Regions from separate parts of the Streptomyces sp. NPDC000345 genome, predicted to be linked through region 4. Evidence: riboswitches for the same ligand, from Rfam matches in the RefSeq annotation. Region 4 holds a riboswitch; each other region holds the start of a gene.
What was found. A riboswitch is a leader RNA that binds a small molecule or an ion and turns the genes downstream of it on or off. The one in region 4 is predicted to bind cobalamin.
Positions count from the first base shown of each region.

Region 1: another riboswitch for cobalamin. It lies ahead of ACFY30_RS20395 (cobalamin biosynthesis protein); the one in region 4 lies ahead of ACFY30_RS15855 (HoxN/HupN/NixA family nickel/cobalt transporter).
Region 2: another riboswitch for cobalamin. It lies ahead of ACFY30_RS13730 (prenyltransferase/squalene oxidase repeat-containing protein); the one in region 4 lies ahead of ACFY30_RS15855 (HoxN/HupN/NixA family nickel/cobalt transporter).
Region 3: another riboswitch for cobalamin. It lies ahead of ACFY30_RS00955 (ribonucleoside-diphosphate reductase subunit alpha); the one in region 4 lies ahead of ACFY30_RS15855 (HoxN/HupN/NixA family nickel/cobalt transporter).

Region 1 covers NZ_JBIAZE010000008.1:61,982-65,395, reverse strand. Annotated here, with positions in the region: gene ACFY30_RS20400 (cobyric acid synthase) at 1-631, opposite strand, end outside; gene ACFY30_RS20395 (cobalamin biosynthesis protein) at 628-1,572, opposite strand; cobalamin riboswitch at 1,670-1,813, opposite strand; gene ACFY30_RS20390 (hypothetical protein) at 1,943-2,164, opposite strand; gene ACFY30_RS20385 (anion permease) at 2,199-3,414, opposite strand, start outside.
Region 2 covers NZ_JBIAZE010000005.1:135,660-139,073, reverse strand. Annotated here, with positions in the region: gene ACFY30_RS13740 (energy-coupling factor transporter transmembrane protein EcfT) at 1-209, opposite strand, end outside; gene ACFY30_RS13735 (SCO2322 family protein) at 202-825, opposite strand; gene ACFY30_RS13730 (prenyltransferase/squalene oxidase repeat-containing protein) at 822-2,033, opposite strand; cobalamin riboswitch at 2,150-2,283, opposite strand; gene ACFY30_RS13725 (nuclear transport factor 2 family protein) at 2,343-2,780, opposite strand; gene ACFY30_RS13720 (MBL fold metallo-hydrolase) at 2,984-3,414, opposite strand, start outside.
Region 3 covers NZ_JBIAZE010000001.1:200,624-204,037, reverse strand. Annotated here, with positions in the region: gene ACFY30_RS00955 (ribonucleoside-diphosphate reductase subunit alpha) at 1-1,915, opposite strand, end outside; cobalamin riboswitch at 2,038-2,187, opposite strand; gene ACFY30_RS00950 (GNAT family N-acetyltransferase) at 2,227-2,733, opposite strand; gene mctP (monocarboxylate uptake permease MctP) at 2,828-3,414, opposite strand, start outside.
Region 4 covers NZ_JBIAZE010000006.1:22,500-25,913, reverse strand. Annotated here, with positions in the region: gene ACFY30_RS15860 (LAETG motif-containing sortase-dependent surface protein) at 115-1,071, shown strand; cobalamin riboswitch at 1,130-1,320, shown strand; gene ACFY30_RS15855 (HoxN/HupN/NixA family nickel/cobalt transporter) at 1,348-2,454, shown strand; gene ACFY30_RS15850 (hypothetical protein) at 2,546-3,229, shown strand; gene ACFY30_RS15845 (nucleoside hydrolase) at 3,226-3,414, opposite strand, start outside.

The DNA of each region.
Region 1 (3,414 bases), on a different contig from region 4:
CGAGCCCCGGCTCCAGCAGACCGACGTCCCCCCGGAACTTGTTGACGAGGAATCCGGCGACGAGCGCCTGGTCCTCGGGGGAGAGGAGCGCGACGGTCCCGAAGAACGACGCGAAGACCCCACCGCGGTCGATGTCGCCGACGACGAGCACGGGGAGCCCGGCGTTCCGGGCGATCCCCATGTTCACGATGTCGGTCCGCCGCAGATTGATCTCGGCGGGAGAACCGGCCCCCTCACAGATCACCGCGTCATACGTGCCCCGCAACTCGGCCAGACAGTCGAGAACCGTCCCGAGAAGCCGTTGCTGCCGCCCGCCGTGATACCCCCGTGCGCTCAGCTCGCCCACCGGCTTCCCGAGCAGCACCACCTGACTGCTCTGCTCGCCACCGGGCTTGAGCAGCACGGGATTCATGAGCGCGGTCGGCTCGACGCGGCAGGCCTGCGCCTGCATGGCCTGCGCCCGACCGATCTCGGCCCCTTCCTTCGTCACGAACGAATTCAGGGACATGTTCTGCGCCTTGAAGGGGGCGACCTTCACCCCCTGCCGCACCAGCCACCGGCAGATGCCCGCCGTGACGACGCTCTTGCCGGCGTCGGAGGTGGTACCGGCGACCAGGAGACCCCCGCTCATGAGCTCCGCCCCTTCGCGATGTGGCGCGCGGCGACGGTGACGCCGAGCGCGAGCAGGCCGACACGGCGGGAGAGCCGTACGGCGCGTTCGATGTCGTGGACGACGACGGCACGTCCCGCCGTCCCGTTGAGCACGGGCCGGTGCTCCACCCGCCCGCCGTAGGACAGGGTCCCGCCCAGCCGCACCCCGAGCGCACCGGCGAAGGAGGCCTCCACGGGACCGGCGTTGGGACTGGGATGCAGGCGGGCGTCGTCCCGCCAGGCCCGTACGGCGGCGCGCGGCCGGTCGCCGGCGACGGCGGCGAGGACGGCGGTCAGCCGCGCCCCCGGCCACCCGGCGAGGTCGTCGAGCCGCGCGGAGGCCCACCCGAACCGCCGGTACCGGGCCGACCTGTGCCCGACCATCGCGTCGAGGGTGTTGACGGCCCGGAACCCGAGCAGCCCCGGCACCCCGCCCACGGCGCCCCACACCAGGGCGCCCACCACGGCGTCGGAGGTGTTCTCGGCGACGGACTCGACGACGGCCCGTGCGATCCCGTCGGCGTCGAGGGCCTGCGGATCCCGCCCGCACAGATGGGGCAGCCGGGCCCGCGCGCCCTCGACGTCCCCCGCCTCCAGGGCGCGCCCGACGGCGCGGGCCTCGCGGGCGAGCGAGGTCCCGCCCACCACGGCCCAGGTGGCGGCGGAGGCGAGAGCGACGCAAGCGGCCGGGGAACGCCGTACGGCCCGGTCGGCGACGGCCCCGAGGACCACGGCCCCACCGGCGCAGACGACGGTGTGCAGGGCGCCCCACCCGCGGTGGTCCCGCCACAGCACCCGCTCCACGGCTCCGGCGGCCCGCCCGAACGCGGCGACCGGATGTCCCCGGCGCGGATCACCGAGGAGCAGGTCACCGAGGAGGCCGAGGGCGGCGCCGTACGCGTGAACGCGATCGGCACGCATCGGCTCAGCCGGCCGCGGGGTCGGGCAGCGAGCTGGTGCTGTACCTCAACGGCCGAGCGAGCATGGCGATATGTCCTCACTCAGGGTGTCCACGCCCTGGTTCGACGAGACCGGCGGCGAGAGTTCCTGGCTCCCGGGGTGGTGCACCCCGGTGACAGTGGCGGGACCGCGCCGGATTCGCACCGGCTTCCTCTTCTGCCGCCGTACATGGCTCCGGCAGTCCACCATGGCCCCGGAAGGGCCGTCAACTTGCCGTTGACCTGCGAGGCTGGAGTGTGCTGAGCCCCACACAGGGGTGGTTCCGGAGGTCACGGAAAAGGGGTGCGGGACGGCGATCCGTCCCGCACCCCGAGGTGTCCGAGCTGGTGGGTCAGGCCACGATCAGGGAGATCCCGTACGCCACCGCCGCCGCGCAGGCCGCGAAGCACGCGTAGGCGCCGGTGACCGCGAGGGTGGCGGAGCCGCCCTGTTCCGCGGCGCGTTCCTGACGGGACAGGCCCATGATGCCGAGGGTGAAGAGGGCCACCAGGGCCACGGTGATCACGAGGCTGACGCCGAAGACGGAGCCGAGGGCCGCCCAGTCGATCTTCATGCTGCTTCTCTTCCTTCGTACCGGGTGGGCGGGTTCAGACCGCGGGGGCCGTGGGCTCGGTGGCCGTGGCGGCCGGGGAGGGGATGGTGGCCGTCAGGCCCTCGGTGACCGTGCCGGCCGGAGGCGGGGCGACGGCGGCGATCGCCGTGGTGACGACGCCCGCCGGCTCCTCGGTCTCGTTGACGTTCGACGCGTCCACGACCTCGCGGCGGGAGATCTTCCAGATCGCCGCGCTGGAGGTGACGAGGAAGACCGCGACGACCGCCGTGCCCCAGTCGCCCAGGTTCGTGACCGACTCGGCCAGCGCGCCCACCAGGGCGGCCGCCGGGAGCGTCAGGCCCCAGGCCACGAACATCCGGGTCGCCGTGGACCAGCGGACCACGCCGCCCTTGCGGCCCAGCCCCGCGCCCATCACCGAACCGGAGACGGAGTGCGTGGTGGAGAGGGAGAAGCCGAGGTGGGAGGAGGCCAGGATGACCGTCGCCGCGCTGGTCTGGGCGGCGAAGCCCTGCTGCGGCTGAAGGTCGGTCAGGCCCTTGCCCATGGTGCGGATGATGCGCCAGCCGCCGAGGTAGGTGCCGAGCGCGATGGCCAGGCCGGCGGAGAGGATGACCCAGGTGGGCGGGTCGGAGTCGGGGGCGACGGCACCGCCGGCGACCAGGGCGAGGGTGATGATGCCCATCGTCTTCTGCGCGTCGTTCGTGCCGTGCGCGAGGGAGACCAGGCCGGCCGAGGCGATCTGGCCCGCGCGGTAGCCCTTGTCCGCCGCCTTGCCGTCGGCCTTCTTGCCGAGGGTGTAGGACAGGCGCGTCGCCAGCATCGCCGCGATGCCCGCGACCAGCGGGGCGGCGACCGCCGGGATCAGGACCTTGGTGACCAGGACGTCACCGTGGACCGCGCCCATGCCCGCGGAGGCGATGGTGGCGCCGATCAGACCGCCCATGAGGGCGTGGGAGGAGCTGGAGGGGAGGCCCACCAGCCAGGTCAGCAGGTTCCAGAGGATCGCGCCGACCAGGGCGGCGAAGATGACCTCGGGACGGATGCCGGTCTCGTCGACGAGACCCTTGGAGATCGTGTTGGCGACCTCCACCGAGAGGAATGCGCCCACAAGGTTGAGCACGGCGGACATGGCCACCGCGACCTTGGGCTTGAGTGCACCGGTGGAGATGGTCGTGGCCATCGCGTTGGCGGTGTCGTGAAAACCGTTCGTGAAATCGAACGCGAGTGCGGTTACCACCACAATCGCGAGG
Region 2 (3,414 bases), on a different contig from region 4:
GCGGCCGGAGCCGGCGGGGCGGAGCGGGGCTGCCGCGAGACGGCGCCGGCCGGAGCCGACTGGGTGGAGCGGGGGTGCCGTGAGACGGCGCCGGCCCGCGCTTGCGGGGTGCCGCCTCCGCTCCCGGCTCCGTCCGGGCGGAGGGACCCGCGCCGCCCACCCGTGCCGCCCCGGCGGTACGCCTGCCCGCGGCCGCGCTCGTCACGCATTCCCGCGCCGCCGGGCCTGCCGGACCGCTGCCGCTGCCAGGACCGCCACCACCGCCGCGCCCGCGTACACGCCCACCGACGGCCCGCCGTCGGGGTCGGGCTCCGCCTCGGGCCGCGCCGACACCTGCTCCCCGCACCCCGTCCTCGGGTACCCCGCGATCGCGCACAGCAGGGCGTTCGTGTCGTAGCGGAGGGGCTTGGCGACGGAGGCCAGGGCCTCTGCCGTCGTGGCCTCGGGGGAGACCCGGGCGCAGGCCCGGCGCGGGGCGGGCGGGGTCGCGCCGGACGGGGCGTCCCGCCGGGTGCCGAAGTCGATGACCAGGGCCACCCGCTTCGTGCCGGACTTCGCGGGCGTCCGCGCGCAGATCGCGCCGAAGGAGGCCGCGCCCCGGGGCCGGGACGCGTCCTCGGAGTCCGCGCTGACCGCGAAGCGGAAGCCCTGGACGTCGCCGTCGGAGGGGCGGGCGGTGCCCGGCCCCTGGGTGGCGTACGACCAGTGGCCGCCGGCGCGTTCCCAGAAGGACCAGTAGCGGTAGCCGGTGGCGTGGGCCGGGCCGGTGCCCGCCAGGGTCAGGAACAGCGCGGCGAGGAGCAGGACGCAGCGGCGGCGCCTCACGGCTGCTGCTTCCTGCGGCCGCTGATCAGGAAGCCGATGCCGACACCGGCGACGAGGAAGACACCGATGGTCCACCACGTGCCGTACCCGTCGTCGCCCTCGTCCTTCCGGTCCGGCTTCTCCGCCGCGTTCTCCGTGGCCTGCGGCGCGGGACCCGTCGCGTTGAGCTTCGCGACCAGGTCGGTGCCGCCGAAGTCGCGGGGGTCGGTGCCCGTGGCGTGTGCCGCGAAGATGAGCTGGGCGTACGCGGCGGGGCCGCTCTGCCGCGCCCAGGCCGCGGAGTTCCGCTCCAGCCACCGCAGGGGCTTCGTGGCCTGGGCGGCCCCGCCCTGCGCGGCGAGCGCGACCACCGCGTCGGCGGTGTTGCCGTAGTCGGGCTGGTCCTGCGCGCCGGGGAGGACGGAGGTGAGGTACCCGTTCCCGGCGAGCGCCCGCGCGAGGTAGGAGGCGCCGTTGGCCGCCACCTGCCCCGGCGTCGGCCGGTCGGCGTCGGCGCAGGCCGCGGCCGCCTCCTTGCCCGAGGTCACCACCAGGCCCCTGCCGAGCGCGCCCACCACGCCCGCGGCCGTCGCGTCCGCGTTGGCGGCCAGCCCGCCCTTCTTGTCCGGCTGGTAGGCGAAGGCGCCCGCGCCCTCGCCCTCGCACGGCAGGGCGAGCTTCATCAGGGCGTCGTACGGGGACCGGCCGCCCTTGCGGACATCCGCCGGCTTCTCTCCCACGGCGGTCAGCGCGCCGATGACGACGGACGTCGAGTTGGCGTCGCTGGCCCCGCCGGGGGAGTAGCCCCAGCCGCCGTCGGTGTTCTGCGCGGACTTCAGCCAGGTGACGGCCTTGCCGGTCACGCCGTCGTGCCCGCCGACGGCGGCCAGCGCCTGGACGGCGGCGGCGGTGCTGTTGGTGTCGACCTGGAGTCCGGCGGCGCAGGCCTTGGTGGTGTCGGCGCGGAACGGCGCGAACGCCCCGTTGGCGCACTGCTGCCCCGCCAGCCACGCGACGGCCCGGTCGGCGGGGACCACGCCCACGGTGTCCTGCGCGAGCAGCGCCAGCGACTGGCGCCACACGCCGTCGTACGTCGGGTCGGCGGTGCCGTACAGGCCGTCGGGTATCGCGGCCGACGGCGTGGGGGTGGCGGCGACGGACGGGACGGCGGCACCCAGGACTGCGGCGGTGGTGGCGGCCAGGGCCGCGGCGCTGTGGCGGAACTTCATGATCGGCGGGTGCCTCTCCCGGTCGGGAGGTCCGGGAGCCGGGCAGCACGGGACATCCCGGCGGCTCGGCTCCGTAGACCTCGACGGTGCCGTGCGACGGCGGGCTGCCGCGCACGTGAGCCGGTCAACGTCCGCACGGGGCAGTCCGGCTCACCACCGGCGCGGTGGTTCACGGTTGCGGGTCAGCGCCGGAATTGCACCGGCTTCCCCCCGTACGGGTGTGATGACGACGCGGTCACTCTACCCGCAGGTAGCCGACCGCCTGAGGGGAGCCTGTGAGGGCACCCCGGGGCCCCGCGCCCCGGCCGGTCAGAGTCGGGGGGTCGGGCCGTCGAAGGGCAGGCGCAGCGTGCGGGCCGCCAGGAGCCAGGAGCCGTCGGGCGTGCGGTGGAGGGTGTCCTCGTAGTGGCCTATGCGGACCGGCGGCGCGGTCTCCCGGATGCCGGGGCCGTCGTCCACGCGGTACGTGGTGAAGTACGAGGTCGCCCTCGCCGTGTCCGGGGACGTCACCTGGACGCGGACGTCGGCCATCAGCCGGCGGGCGTCGCGGTCGGCGGGGGAGCCGAAGTGGGCGCGCAGGGCGGCGCGGCCCTGGACCAGCCGGTCGCCCTCGGGCCATGTCCACGTGCCGTCCTCGGTGAACAGCTCGGCCACGGAGCCGGGTTCGCCGAGGTCGAGACGGCGGACGAGGTCGAGGAGCAGGCGCTGGCAGGCTCGTTCGGCGAGAAGCTGCTCGATCGGGTCCATGGGTGTCGCCACCTGAGGGTCCGGGAGGGGTGTGGGAGCACCGTAGGGCCGTGTCGTGAACGGCATGGTTCGCCTCCGTGAACGGCGCCGCTCACAGCGGACCTTCACGCGGCCCGTCACCGGGCTCCACGCACCGGACCGTCACCGTCACCCGGCCTCCGGCCCGGGCGGCCTCCGCCCCGGCCTCCGCCCCGGTTCCAGGTTCACACCGCCACGTACGTCACCGGATCGCTCCCCGCCACCGCCTCCGCGTGCCCCAGCTTCACCAGCCGCCGCAGATGCGCCTCCGCCTCCGAGACCGCGATGTTCCTCGACCCGTAGGGGATCTGCTCCCAGGGGCGGTTCCACTCCATGCGTTCGGCGAGCTGCCAGGGGGTGAGGGGAGCGGCGAGGAGGGCGCGGAGGCCGGTCAGGCGGGCCTCGTGGTGGGTGAGCAGCTCCCGCACCCGGGCCGGGGCGTCGGTGAAGGCGTGCTGATGGGCCGGGAGGATCTCGGCGGGGGCGAGGCGGCCGACGCGTTCGAGGGAGTCGAGGTAGTCGCCGAGGGGGTCGGTGACGGTGGTGTCGTCGGGGTCCTCGTACAGGCCGATGTGGGGGCTGATCTCGGGAAGGAGATGATCGCCGGAGAACAGAC
Region 3 (3,414 bases), on a different contig from region 4:
GGAACTCACCCGACAGCGTCTCGCGCTTGAACAGGTTGGACACCTGCGGCTCGATGCACTCGTACACACCGGCGATCGAGGCGATGGTGGCCGTCGGCGCGATGGCGAGGAGCAGCGAGTTGCGCAGACCGGTCGTCGCGATCCGCTCGCGCAGCGCCGCCCAGCGCTCCGGCCAGGTGAACTCGACGCCGTAGTGGTCCGGGTGCAGCACACCCCGGGCGGTACGGGTCTGCTCCCAGGCCGGCAGCGGGCCGTTGCGCTCGGCCAGGTCGGCGGAGGCCTCGTACGCGGCGAGCATGACGCGCTCGGCGATCCGCGTGGACAGCAGGCGGGCCTCGGGGGAGTCGAAGGGCAGCCGCAGCTTGAAGAAGACGTCCTGCAGACCCATCGCGCCCAGGCCCACCGGACGCCACTTGGCGTTCGACCGGCCCGCCTGCTCGGTCGGGTAGAAGTTGATGTCGACGACCCGGTCGAGGAAGGTGACGGCGGTGCGGACGGTGGCGTCCAGGCGCTCCCAGTCGATGTCCCCGTCGGCCACGAAGGCCCCGAGGTTCACCGAACCCAGGTTGCACACCGCGGTCTCGCCGTCGTTCGTGACCTCCAGGATCTCCGTGCAGAGGTTGGAGGAGTGGATCACCTGGCCCGGCTCGGCCGTCTGGTTGGCGGTGCGGTTGGCCGCGTCCTTGAAGGTCATCCAGCCGTTGCCGGTCTGCGCGAGGGTCCGCATCATCCGGCCGTACAGATCACGGGCCGCGATGGTCCTCTTGGCGAGCCCCGCCGCCTCCGCCCCGCGGTACGCGGCGTCGAACTCCTCGCCCCACAGGTCGACCAGCTCGGGCACGTCGGAGGGGGAGAACAGCGACCACTGCTCGTCGGCGTTGACCCGGCGCATGAACTCGTCCGGGATCCAGTGCGCGAGGTTCAGGTTGTGGGTACGGCGGGCGTCCTCACCGGTGTTGTCGCGCAGCTCCAGGAACTCCTCGATGTCGGAGTGCCAGGTCTCCAGGTAGACCGCGGCCGCGCCCTTGCGCCGGCCGCCCTGGTTCACGGCGGCGACGGAGGCGTCCAGGGTCTTCAGGAACGGGACGATGCCGTTGGAGTGCCCGTTGGTGCCGCGGATCAGCGAACCGCGGCTGCGGATCCGGGAGTACGACAGCCCGATGCCGCCGGCGTGCTTGGAGAGCCGGGCCACCTGGTGGTAGCGGTCGTAGATCGAGTCCAGCTCGTCCAGCGGGGAGTCGAGGAGGTAGCAGGACGACATCTGGGGGTGCCGGGTGCCGGAGTTGAAGAGGGTGGGGGAGGACGGCAGGTAGTCGAGGCGGCTCATGAGCCCGTAGAGCGCCGCGACCTCGTCCAGGGCGCGGGTGGTGTCGTCCTCGGCGAGACCGCAGGCCACCCGCAGCAGGAAGTGCTGGGGCGTCTCGACGACCTTGCGGGTGTGCGGGTGCCGCAGCAGGTAGCGGCTGTGCAGGGTGCGGAGCCCGAAGTAGCCGAAGCGGTCGTCGGCGGCCGGGTCGGTCAGCGCGTCCAGCCGGGCCGCGTGCAGCCGGACGAAGTCGGCGGTGCGGTCGGCGATGAGGCCCTCGCGGTGACCGACGGCGACGGACCCGGTGAACGAGGTGACGCCCTGGGAGGCGGCCTCCGTGGCGATGCTGATCGTCAGCAGCCGGGCGGCCAGCCGGGAGTAGGCGGGGTCCTCGGAGATCAGGCCGGCGGCCGCCTCCGTGGCCAGCTCGCGCAGCTCCGTCTCGTCCGCCCCGGCGGACCGGCCGCGCAGCGCGGCGGCGGCGACCCGGCCGGGGTCGGCGTCGGGGAGGTCGGCGGTCAGCTCGGTCAGGGTCCGCAGCAGCGCGGCACCGGGACCGTCGGTTTCCGGCAGGACGGCTGAGACCGGATCGGCTGGCGCGATGGTCACGTGGGGCTCTCCCTCGCTCGGCAGGGGGCCTGGCGCGGAGCAGGGGGCAGCACACGAGCGCACGCAGCGTCGCGCCCACCGGCCCACTCCACGAGGCCCGGACGTCAAGGCACCCGAGCCGGACGGCCGGGTGCGCTGCCGACAGGTCCTCGGACTGGACAGGCGTGCGGACACGGGTGGGTACACACGCAAGTACACCGTTGCGGGACAGTTCCGGATTCGCACCGGATTCCCCTGCGGCGACAGCGAGCATGAGCATACATCTTGTGCTCACCCGTCACGCCACCCCCAGATGTTGTGTCGGGGTGGTTTCAGAGTGTCAACTTGTAGGTGAGGAGAGTGATGTCGTCCAGGTGCGGCACGGGATTCCAGTCCCGCTCCGGTGTGCGGACGAAGCCGAGGCGCTCGTAGAGGCGGTGGGCGGCGTGCATGGCGCGCTGGGTCGACAGGACGACGGCGGTGCGGCCCTCCATGGCCCGGGCGCGGTCGACACAGCTCCGCACGAGGGCCTCACCGGCGCCCCGGCCCCGTGCCTCGCGCGCGACGGCGAGCGCCCTGATCTCCGTCTCGCCGGGACGGGCGATGTCGGCGACGGGACCGGGGCCGGGGACGAAGGTGACTCCGCCGAGGAGCCGGTCGCCCTCCACGGCCACGAGGACCTCGGCGGCGGCCGCGCGCCCGGCCACGTCCTTCAGCACGGGCAGGTACTCGTCGCCCTCTCCGTAGTCGAGCAGGCCGTCTTCGAGGTAGGCACGGGCCGTCATCTCGCCGAGGGCGGCGTACTCGGCGGGTTCCGCTTGCCTGATCCGGATGTCCATGGCGCGCAGTGTGCCCCATGCACACGACGGCGGGCCGCCGGATTTCCCGGCGGTCCGCCACGGTCCTGCCCAGGCCCTGGTGTGACGACAGGGCCTAGTGGGACGCTCCGGCGGTCGCCGGCGGCAGCTCCACCTGTACCCCCGGGTCCCCGGCGTCCGCCGTGTAGTCCTGCGGCCTGGTCTCGTCGATGCCCTCGGGAGCCTTCACGGCCTTGAGGGCGAAGGTCAGGACCACGGTCACGACGACATTGAGGACGAACGCGGTGAGACCGATGTAGCCGATCTCGCCGATGCCCGGGATCTCCTTCGCCGAGCCGCCGAAGTGCTTCTGGGTGGGGGAGGCGACGCCGTACGCGGCGACCGTGCCGTAGACCATGCCGACCGCCCAGCCCGCGAGCAGCGCCCAGCGGTGGAACCAGCGGGTGAACAGGCCACCGACCAGGGCCGGGAAGGTCTGCAGGATCCAGATGCCGCCCAGCAGTTGGAAGTTGATGGCGACCGTCTTGTCCATGGTCAGGACGAAGACCAGGGCACCCACCTTCACCAGCAGGGACACCAGCTTGGAGACCCTGGTCTCCTGCGCGGGCGTGGCGTCCGGCTTGATGAAGTCCTTGTAGATGTTGCGGGTGAACAGGTTCGCGGCCGCGATCGACATGATGGCCGCCGGCACGAGGGCGCCGA
Region 4 (3,414 bases):
TCCACACGACGATGGGCGGACACTGTGGCGCCTGTGACCGAAGGGCCCCGTGTTTCTTCTGATCTGACCAATCAGCCCTGGCTTTGCCCTGGCATTCGCCAAGAATGGATCCGCATGTCCATAGCGAGACGTGTCACCGTGCGCCGCCTGCTGGGGACGGGCGCCGCTTCGCTCACCCTCTGCGCCGCCTCCGTCGCCGCCGCCTCCGGCGCCTGGGCCCACTCCGGCACCCCCGGCGGGGACGGCTGGAACACCGGCGGTCACTACCAGCCGGGCACCGGCGCGGGGACCGAGACGGGGACCGACCGCTGCCAGTTCTCGCTCGACGGCAAGAACTTCTTCGACTCGGTGCGGGTCGACGACCAGAACCTCAAGCCGACCCAGGACGGCAAGGTCCACGTCAGCGTCCGCACGGCCGGCGACGCGAGCACCTGCACCGCCTCCCTGGCCTCCTACCTCGCCCACGGCGCCACCTTCGGCACCTCCGGTGAGCAGGTCTTCGTCGACTTCGACTCGGTGACCGTCAAGCCCGGGCAGACCGACACGCTCGACATCTCCGTCCCCGACGCGGGCTGTTACGCGCAGATCGACCTCTACCGCGGTGCCGTGAAGTTCGACGGCAAGCTCGACGCGAAGGACGGCTTCGAGCACGGCGACCTGCCCAAGGGACCGGACCGGCCGGTCATCAAGGACAAGCTGATCGCCGCGTGGAACGGCGGGACGAAGGACTGCACGGTCACCGAGCAGCCGCCGTCGTCGTCCCCGCCGGCCGGCGGCGGTGAGTCGCCGTCGGCGCCCGCCTCCTCCGCCCCGCCGTCGGACTCGTCGTCCGAGAGCACGACCCCGTCGCCGACGGCGTCGGAGTCCGAGTCGGAGTCGGGCACCCCGGCCCCGTCCGCCTCCGAGTCGACCACCGCCCCCGCCACCACGCCCCACGGCGGCGGTGGCGACCTCGCCGAGACCGGCGCGAACAGCGCCACCCCGCTGATCGCGGGCGGCGCCGCCGCCCTGCTGCTCGGCGGCGCGGCGATCGTGGTGGCCACCCGCCGCCGCAGGGCGACCCGCGCCTGACCCGCAGCTCTCCGCCCCGGCCGCCCCGGCACCCTCGTGGAGCCGGGGCGGCCGTACGTTACGGTGGGCGGGTCGTGGTGTTCGGGAATCCGGTGCGACACCGGAGCGGCCCTCGCCACTGTGATCGGGGAGTCCCCGGCCCGAGTCCCCCCGCGGGACAGCCACTGGCCGTCATGAGACGGCCGGGAAGGCGGGCCGGAGGCGTCGACACCCGCAGCCAGGAGACCGGCCACGGCATCTCACGAAGTGATCCACGAGGTGCTGGAGCGTGACCGCATGACCGAGCCCGTCGCCCTGCCCGGAGCCGCCGCCTTCCGATGGCGGCGCGAGGACACCGTCAGGACGGCGGGGCTGATGGCCGCCATAGCCGGCCTGCACGTACTGGCCTTCGGCATCCTCTTCCTGCTCGTCGCGCCCGGTCACTACGAGGTCGGGAACAAGGCCTTCGGCATCGGACTCGGCGTCACCGCCTACACCCTCGGCATGCGGCACGCCTTCGACGCCGACCACATCGCCGCGATCGACAACACCACCCGCAAGCTGATGGCGGACGGCAAGCGGCCGGTGTCGGTGGGGTTCTGGTTCGCCCTCGGGCACTCCAGCGTGGTCGTGCTCCTCGCCGCGCTCATCGCCGGCGGCACCCGGCTCGCCGGCACGGTGATGAACGAGGACTCACGCACCCACCAGGTCCTCGGCTTCCTCGGCACGACCGTCTCCGGCACGTTCCTCTACCTCATCGCCGCCCTCAACCTCGTCGCCCTGACGGGGATCCTGCGCGTCTTCCGGGCGATGCGGTCGGGGACGTACGACGAGCGGGAGCTGGAACAGCACCTGGACTCCCGCGGGTTCATGAACCGGATCCTCGGCCGGCTGACCAAGTCCGTCTCCCGGCCCGGGCAGATGTTCCCGCTCGGCTTCCTCTTCGGACTCGGCTTCGACACCGCCACCGAAGTCACCCTGATGGTGATGGCGGGCTCCGGGGCGGCGGCCGGACTGCCCTGGTACGCGATCCTCTGCCTGCCCCTCCTGTTCGCCGCCGGGATGAGCCTCTTCGACACCCTCGACGGCACCTTCATGAACTTCGCCTACCAGTGGGCGTTCTCCCACCCCGTCCGCAAGGTCTTCTACAACCTCGCCATCACCGGACTGTCCGTCGCCGTCGCCTTCTTCATCGGCACGATCGAGCTGGTCGGCGTCCTGCACGAGAAGTTCGGCCTGACGGACGGCGTCACCGGCCGGATCGCGGCGCTCGACCTCGACCACGTCGGATACGTCATCGTCGGCCTGTTCGTGCTCGTGTGGGCGGCGGCGATCGCCTACTGGCGGATCGCCAGGGTGGAGGAGCGCTGGACCCCCCGGCCGACGACTCGGGGACTTCCGTAGGGCTCTACGTAGATCCACCGATGTCCCGCCGCCGCCCGGGCGGGACGATGCGGGGGCACCCGAGTCCCCGGCGCGGAAGGAAGGGACGTACATGTTCCCCTGGATCATGTGGTCGGCCATCCTCCTGGCGCCCTTCGTCGTCGGAGGCACGCTCGCGTTCCGCACCGCGCACCGGGCCGGCAAGGCGGACCGGGCGATGCGGGCCCTCGCCGCCCGTCCGGGCTGGAAACGGATCGAGCGCCGCCGGGACGAGGAGGACCGGTGGGCGGGCCACTTCCCCTGGCTGCTGCGGACGGTGCCCGGCTTCGCCGTGACCGGCACGCTCGGCGGCCGCCGGGTCACCGTCGCCAGGCGCTGGGAACCGGTGGGGCGCAGGGACATGCAGCACTGGCTCATCGTGTGCTTCGAGGTGCGCGGCAGCGAGCCGATGCTGCGCCTGGAGCGCGACTGGAGTGCCGCGGAGCTCGGCCTCCGGTTCGGCGGGGACGTTCCGTACCTGCCGATGAGCACGAACAACTCCGCGGCGACGGCCGAGCGGTTCTACGCCTCGGATCTGCCGGACCGCCTGACGAGGTTCGCGGCGCCGGCGGTCTCCCGCACGGACCACGGGGTGTGCTTCCTCTACTTCCCGCTGCCCGAGGTGGTGGACATGAACAGGCTGCTGAAGGCGCTCGCCGGGATGCTGCCCGGCCTCGCCGAGCTCGCCGCGTCCGCCGCACCCGCGGACGACGCCACCCCGGACGCCGCCGGGGAGACCGGGGCCGGCACCCCCTAGGCGCGCTCCACCGTCTCCAGATACAGCTTCACGTACCGCTCCACGTCCACGTCCAGCGCCACGTCGACCAGCTGGGGTTCGCGCGCGCCCCCGTGGATCTCCGACTCGCCGGGGCGGGGGCGGCGGTCGACGACCGTCTGGCCCCGGGTGGGCCCGGGGGCCAGGGAGACCTCGACGTGCAGCAG